3 regions of the Pseudarthrobacter lactosi genome follow, and region 3 is predicted to be linked to each of the others. Evidence: riboswitches for the same ligand, from Rfam matches in the RefSeq annotation. Region 3 holds a riboswitch; each other region holds the start of a gene.
The links. A riboswitch is a leader RNA that binds a small molecule or an ion and turns the genes downstream of it on or off. The one in region 3 is predicted to bind cyclic di-AMP.
Positions count from the first base shown of each region.

Region 1: another riboswitch for cyclic di-AMP. It lies ahead of ACZY0Q_RS16755 (NlpC/P60 family protein); the one in region 3 lies ahead of ACZY0Q_RS10185 (M23 family metallopeptidase).
Region 2: another riboswitch for cyclic di-AMP. It lies ahead of ACZY0Q_RS17070 (NlpC/P60 family protein); the one in region 3 lies ahead of ACZY0Q_RS10185 (M23 family metallopeptidase).

Region 1 is NZ_JBVAYS010000003.1:681,608-683,861, forward strand. Features, by position in the region: gene ACZY0Q_RS16750 (heavy metal translocating P-type ATPase) at 1-546, shown strand, start outside; gene ACZY0Q_RS16755 (NlpC/P60 family protein) at 655-1,401, opposite strand; cyclic di-AMP (ydaO/yuaA leader) riboswitch at 1,405-1,571, opposite strand; gene ACZY0Q_RS16760 (heavy-metal-associated domain-containing protein) at 1,952-2,254, shown strand, end outside.
Region 2 is NZ_JBVAYS010000003.1:744,606-746,859, reverse strand. Features, by position in the region: gene ACZY0Q_RS17075 (DUF4383 domain-containing protein) at 476-772, shown strand; cyclic di-AMP (ydaO/yuaA leader) riboswitch at 979-1,160, shown strand; gene ACZY0Q_RS17070 (NlpC/P60 family protein) at 1,168-1,926, shown strand; gene ACZY0Q_RS17065 (hypothetical protein) at 2,147-2,254, opposite strand, start outside.
Region 3 is NZ_JBVAYS010000002.1:54,424-56,677, reverse strand. Features, by position in the region: cyclic di-AMP (ydaO/yuaA leader) riboswitch at 1-161, opposite strand, end outside; gene ACZY0Q_RS10185 (M23 family metallopeptidase) at 310-1,134, opposite strand; cyclic di-AMP (ydaO/yuaA leader) riboswitch at 1,138-1,356, opposite strand; gene ACZY0Q_RS10180 (metal-dependent transcriptional regulator) at 1,513-2,208, opposite strand.

The DNA.
Region 1 (2,254 bases), on a different contig from region 3:
AAATCCCTAGGGTTGCGGCCCGTCCTGCTGACCGGGGATAACGCCTCGGTCGCCTCCACCGTGGCAGCGCAGGTGGGCATCCCGGCAGAAGACGTGTTTGCTGGAGTACTTCCTGAAGGCAAGGTGGAGGCAATCCGCCGGCTGCAGGCCGGCGGAGCTATCGTGGCGATGGCCGGCGACGGCGTGAATGATGCAGCCGCCTTGGCTCAGGCTGACCTGGGCATCGCAATGGGCAGCGGCACCGACGTTGCGATTGCCGCCGCGGACCTGACAGTGATGGGAAGCGACCTGGGCCAGGTCGCGGACGCCATCGAGCTCTCCCGGCGGACGCTGGCCACGATCAAGACCAACCTGTTCTGGGCGTTTTTCTACAACGCCGTCGGCATTCCGGTCGCGGCCCTCGGTCTGCTCAATCCGATGATCGCAGGGGCCGCAATGGCAGCCAGCTCCGTCCTGGTTGTCACCAACTCCCTACGGCTGCGCCGCTTCACCGCTCAGAAGGCCTCCGACGCCCCGACCAGGCTGGCACTGGTACCCGTCCGCTGATCAGCGCCGGGGTGCCTGCCGCGGGATGTCCAATCCGTCGGTGGGCATGGAGAAGGCCGGTGATGCGTTGCCCCCAAGGCAGCGAATCACCGGCCTTCACGTTGTTGGTTACCCGGCGCGAACGAAGGTGACTGAGCCTTTGGCTGTCATCCATGTCAGGGGGTGGACTGCGGTTTCGTTCTTGCCGTTCAGTCCGGAGCTGAGGACCTGGCCGTTGCCGACGTAGATACCCACGTGTCCGGGCTGCATGACCATGTCCCCGGGCTGGGGGTCCGTGACGACGGTGCCGTAGTTCATGAACTGCATCGGTCCAAGGTCCCCGACGGGAATCCCTGCGGCGTTAAGGGCGTTTTCCACCAGTCGTGTGCAGTCCTGGATCATGCCGATCTGGGCGTAAGCGGCAGAAACCATGGTCGCGTTCACGCCGCCAGCGGCCGGAGCGGCCACTGGCGCAGCAGCAGGGGCTACGGTGATCGTGGCTTTCGCCGGGGCGGCGGAAGCTGCCGGCGCGGCAGGTGCGGCAGCAGGCTTGGGTGCCTCCACGACCGGGGCCGGTGTGGTGCTGACGTCGGGACGCTCATAGGAGATCCTGACCGTCGCGTCGGCGCTGAGCGGCGCCGGGGCCTGACTGGTGACCTCAAGGTTTGAAGCCGGTTCAGCATCGCGCTGCGCGGGGGCGTCTGCGGCCTGCGCGGCGATGCCGCTGGTCAGGACCAGGCCGGATGCAGCAGCGATAACGGCCGCCTGACGGCCTACACCTCCGGCATTGTCAGCGACGGTCCTGGACAGGGCCGCGAGCGGGCTCGTCTGGACGGTGACCGCGCGGTGGCGGCCGTGAGTTCTGCGAATGGACATGAAGTGGCCTCTCCCAATGCCTGCGAGGTGAGCTGTCGGATTCGGATGGGAGACACCCGGCCGCGGTCCTGCACAAAGTGCAGTACAGCGGCTTCACCCCAAGGCCTGCCCGAAGCAGGCCACTAATTGGGTTCCCCGTCTCTGCCGGACGAAATATGCGATCGGATCCCGGGCAGCGGCAGAGTTAGGCAATCAGCGCGGGAGTGCCGCCCTCGGAGAAAACCGGCACAAATTCGACCGTACAGGAGGGCCGACCCATTGTCACATTTGAATAACGGGGCCACTCGAGGGCAGAGGCCCCTGGCCCGGCGATGCAACCCGGACCCGGCCTGCCGGTCTAAACAGGGAGTGCGGCTGGGCCCGGCCGCTCACGCCAACTGTTCAATCTGTGCGAGGAGACGCCGGCATCCACCCTGCCAATAATACCCGATGGGGGTATTATTTAGATGTTCAGGGAAGTGGTTTGTCCAGGCCCGATGCGCTTCCGGCCGTTACAGCCGTTCAACCCCCAACGCCTCCCCATGATTTCTCTTGCAAAGGCCGAACTGACATGTGTGTCCCCGAAACCCGGACCGGGCTGCCCATCGTGGCTGCTGAACCGTCCGGATGCAGCTGCTGCTCCACCTCTTCCCGGACCCTGGCGTCGCCGGCAATTCAAGGCAGCGTCTACTCCGTCGAAGGACTGACCTGCGGGCATTGCGGACAGGGCGTTGAAAAGGCAGTGTCCTCCCTCGCCGGAGTGGAGGCCGTAACCGTCGAGCTGGTGCCCGGAGGGGCATCCCGGCTCACCGTCTCCGGCACCCATACCGAACCTGAGGTCCGGGACGCCGTCCCGGCCGCCGGGTACAGCCTC
Region 2 (2,254 bases), on a different contig from region 3:
CCGCCCCGCGGGGCGACCGGGCATAGGTGCCCGGTGAAGGGCCTTGGTGCGTCCAAAGTTGACTCCGATGGTCCGCCCTACCTGGTAAGGGGGGCGGGCCATCAGCTTGTCCGGACGTTGCGGGTACGGCGCCGGAATCTGAATGGTGAGGTGCCGGCGTACGGCCATCCGCCACCTGGTCGGGTCCGAATATCGGGTACAAGCTGTTCCGGCCGCCTGGCCGGCTGCAGCAAGCTGCAGGGCGCAGAGGCTGGTTCGCCGGTTTCCAAATGCAGTGCCGTATATCCAACGATCCCAGGGAGCTCCTCATGACATCGACGCACAACACCCGCACCGCGGGGCGGGGCGGACTAACGTACAAGAGACAGCACTCGCCGTTGGCGCGGTGTTCCTCCTGGTAGGCATCCTCGGGTTTGTCCCGGGCGGCTCCAGCCAGTAGGACCAGCTACAGTTCGCGGGGCACCACTCCGGGGCACTGCTGCTCGGCCTGTTCCAGGTCCCGGTACTGCACAACATCGTCCACTTTCTCTTCGGCGTTGCCGGTGTTGCAGTGGCCCGGACCGCAGCAGGAGCCCGCTCCTACCTGCTCGTCGGCGGCGCCATCTACCTTGTCCTCTGGATCTATGGACTGGTTGTTGACCAGGAATCAGCCGGGAACTTCTTGCCGCTGAACGGATACGACAACTGGCTCCACCTCCTGCTGGGCGTCGGCATGATCGCGCTGGCACTGATTCTCACCAAGGACCGCACTAAGTCACGGACGCACGCGTAGGCCCCAAAGAGGAAGGGCCCAGCGGGCCTGACAGGCGGGAGAACCGAGGGGTGGCGGCCTGCTTCGCAGAACATCACCCCACTCCAATTGGCGCACGCATGGCGAAGTCAAACCGAAACGCCGTTATGCAAATGTGACATCAACGTGGGTTTTCCCGTAGGGTCGGGCGCGTGCCGGGTCTCCGAATGCGGCACTCCTGAGCTGATTGCCTAACTCTGCCGCCGCCTCGGGATCCGTTCGCAAATTCGTCCGGCAGAGACGGGGAAACCAATTGTGGCCTGCTTCGTGCAGGCCTTGGGGTGAAGCCGCGCCTCCAGCTTGCGCTGGAACTGCGGCCGGGTGTCTCCCATCCGAATCCGACAGCTAACCTCGCAGGCAGTGGGAGAGGCCCTTTCATGCCCATTCGCAAAGCTCACGGCCGCCGCCGCGCGGTCCCCGTCCAGACCAGTGCCCTTGCGGTCCTGTCCAAATCCGTCGCTGACAATGCTGGCGGTGTGGGCCGCCAGGCCGCCGTCATCGCAGCAGCTTCCGGGCTCGTCCTGACCAGCGGCATTGCCGCGCAGGCAGCGGACGCCCCGGCCCAGCGCGACGCGGAGCCGACTTCAAACCTTGAACTCGCCAGCCAGGCACAGGCCCCGCTCAGCGCAGATTCCACGGTCCAGATTTCCTTCGAGCGTCCTGCCGTGGAGACCACTCCTGCCCCTGTCGTGGAAGCGCCCAAACCTGTCGCCGTTGAGGCTGCCCCGGCAGCCGTCGCGAAGGCTGCCGCACCGGCCAAGGCTCAAATCACAGTCACCCCCGCTGCTGCCGCGCCGGTGGCCGCCCCGGCAACAGGTGGAGTCAACGCCACGATGGTTTCCTCCGCCTACGCCCAGATCGGCATGATCCAGGACTGCACACGATTGGTGGAAAACGCCCTGGGTGCTGCCGGTATCGCGGTCGGTGACCTCGGTCCGATGCAGTTCATGAACTACGGCACCGTTGTCACAGATCCCCAGCCCGGTGACATGGTGCTGCAGCCTGGCCACGTAGGAATTTATGTTGGCAACGGCCAGGTGCTTAGCTCCGGTCTGAACGGCAAGAACGAAACGGCAGTCCATCCCCTGACATGGATGACATCCAAGGGCGCCGTCACCTTCGTACGGGCAGGCTAGACGGACCATTGAAGGCCCTTCGATTCAATGCCTTGGGGGCAATGAATCACCGGCGTGGTCCCGCCAGGAGATGCTTATGCCGGCGGGCGGGTCGCGTGCAGGAGCGTCTTCCCAAGCCCGCGAAGACGCTCCTGCACGCGAGGTGCAGGAGCGTCCGGCTGCTTATTGCAGGGTGCGAGTTCGCGTTAAAGTTCCGACACGCTCGACCACCAGAAGGGTGTTACGTCGGGCAGCTCAAGTCCGGGTTATAGGCTGCGAACATGCCGTCCGGGTTGTCTCTCCATACCCACGCGTGCAGCGCGAAGGAGCCGGGGAACGGCCCGTCCTC
Region 3 (2,254 bases):
AGCCTCTCCCAATGCCTGCGAGGTGAGCTGTCGGATTCGGATGGGAGTCACCCGGCCGCGCTGCTTCACAGTGGAAGCTTTGCGACTTAACCCCAAGGCCTTCAGAATCGAAGACCAAAATTGGTTCCCCCGCCCCTGCCAGACGATGTCATGCGAACGGACCTTGAGCGGTGGCAGAGCTAGGCAATCCACTCAAGAACGTCAACTTCGGAAAAGTTGACGCGCTATAGACGTTACAGGAGTTCCGGGCCAATGTCACATTCAGGTCACGGCACGTCGCTGCGATCCGAGAGTTTGCCATCATTTGGGTCAGAGCCAGCCGGTGGGGTCAACGACTTCGCCGTTGATCTGGACCTCGAAGTGGAGGTGGCAGCCCGTGGACGCGCCCGTGGTGCCGCTGAGGGCAATGACGTCGCCGCGGCTGACCGTCTGGCCTACCTTGACGCTGGCGGAGGAGAGGTGGTTGTAGGTCGTTTCAAGGCCGTTGCCGTGATCCACCACAACACGGTTCCCGCCGCCGTACTGGTGCCAGCCGACGAAGGTCACGGTGCCGCTGGCAGCAGCCATGACGGAGGTTCCGCACTGTGCCGCGAAGTCCTGGCCACGGTGGAAGTCGCCGGTGCCGCCGGTGATGGGGCTGACCCGGAATCCGAAGGGTGAGGCCGTAACCAGCTGGGCCAGCGGCGAGCCGAGGCTTCCGGCCGAGGCGGCGCGGGTAATGGATCCCGCGGACTGGGCGCTCAGCAGCTGCTTCAGCTTGCCGTCGGGATCACCCTGTGTAACCACTGATGAGCGGCTGAAATCAATTTGGGCGGCGGCTTCGGCGGTAACTTCGGGCTGCGGGGCGGCGGAAACGGACGACGCCGGCTGGCCGGGCGCCGGAGTGGCCATCACGGGGCTGGTCACGGGAACCGTCACCGTGAGAACCAGGCCTGTTGCTGCCAAGGCGATGCCGGCCTTCTGGCCGAGGCCACTGGCAGCGGCGAAATCCGTCATCTGCCGGAAGGGTCCCCGGCGGCGGCGTGCTTCCCGCTGTGAATCGCGGGGCCTTTCCGCGGTGAAATCCTCGGCCACTCTAGGCGCCGAAGCGGGACCCGCCGCGCGACGGCGGCCCCTGGAGTATTGCGTGGTCAAGAATGTTCCTCTCTGGGTAGCCTGCGAAGTTAGCTGTCGGATTCGGGTCAGAGAGTTCAAAGACCCGGTCCGCCGTGACAAGCACTTGGCGCAGAGATATCCCGTGAGGATCCTTCGCTGGAAGAGGCTTGCTGCTGACGGACTTCACCCCAAGGCAGTCTCGCGACTGCCGGTTGTGGTTCCCCCGCCTCTGCCAGTTGGTGACTCGTGCACCTGATCCGCTGGCAGAGCTCGGCTCCGGATCAGGTAACGCTTTTGTATCGACGCTGAGTTTCAACTATAGGTGATTAAGTTGGACAGTAACAATTCCGTTATCTTTGCGGAAGGAGGCGTCACTGCGCTATCGCGCGGCCCCACGCGAGGAGAACCGCCGTCCCGTCAGCGGACGGAAACGAAGACGTGCGATGCCACTTCCGGGGGCAGCTCGAGCGCCCCCTCTATGCCCGGAACCCGCACGGAGATGTACTCTCCCACGCGTTCCAGGGACACCGAGGCGCCGGGCCTGATTCCGCCCTCGTCCAGCTGGACCAGCAGCTCAGGTTCCACCTGGATGGGCTCGGCCAGCCGGCTGACCGTCACGTTCGACGCCGGCCCGTAGCCCTGCATCGCATCCAGGAGATTAATCACAGTGGCATCCGGCAGCGCGGACGCCGGCCCGCCCAGGGCCGCCAGCCCGGGGATGGGGTTGCCGTAGGGAGAATCGGTGGGGTGGTTGAGCAATTCGTAGATGCGCTGCTCAACGCGTTCACTCATCACGTGCTCCCAGCGGCACGCCTCATCGTGTACGTAGGCCCAGTCCAGGCCGATCACATCCGCAAGGAGCCGTTCCGCCAGCCTGTGCTTGCGCATCACTTCGGTGGCGCGTTTCCGCCCGGCTTCGGTCAGCTCCAGATGGCGGTCCCCGGAGACCACTACCAGTCCGTCGCGCTCCATCCGGCCGATGGTTTGGGACACCGTGGGGCCGGAATGCCGCAGCCGTTCGGCGATGCGTGCGCGAAGAGCAACGATGTTCTCTTCTTCAAGCTCCAAAATGGTCCGAAGATACATCTCCGTAGTATCGATCAGATCCGTCATCCAGCTCAGCTCCTCGAGCGCAGTACCTTGCGTTGTCCCACCGTAT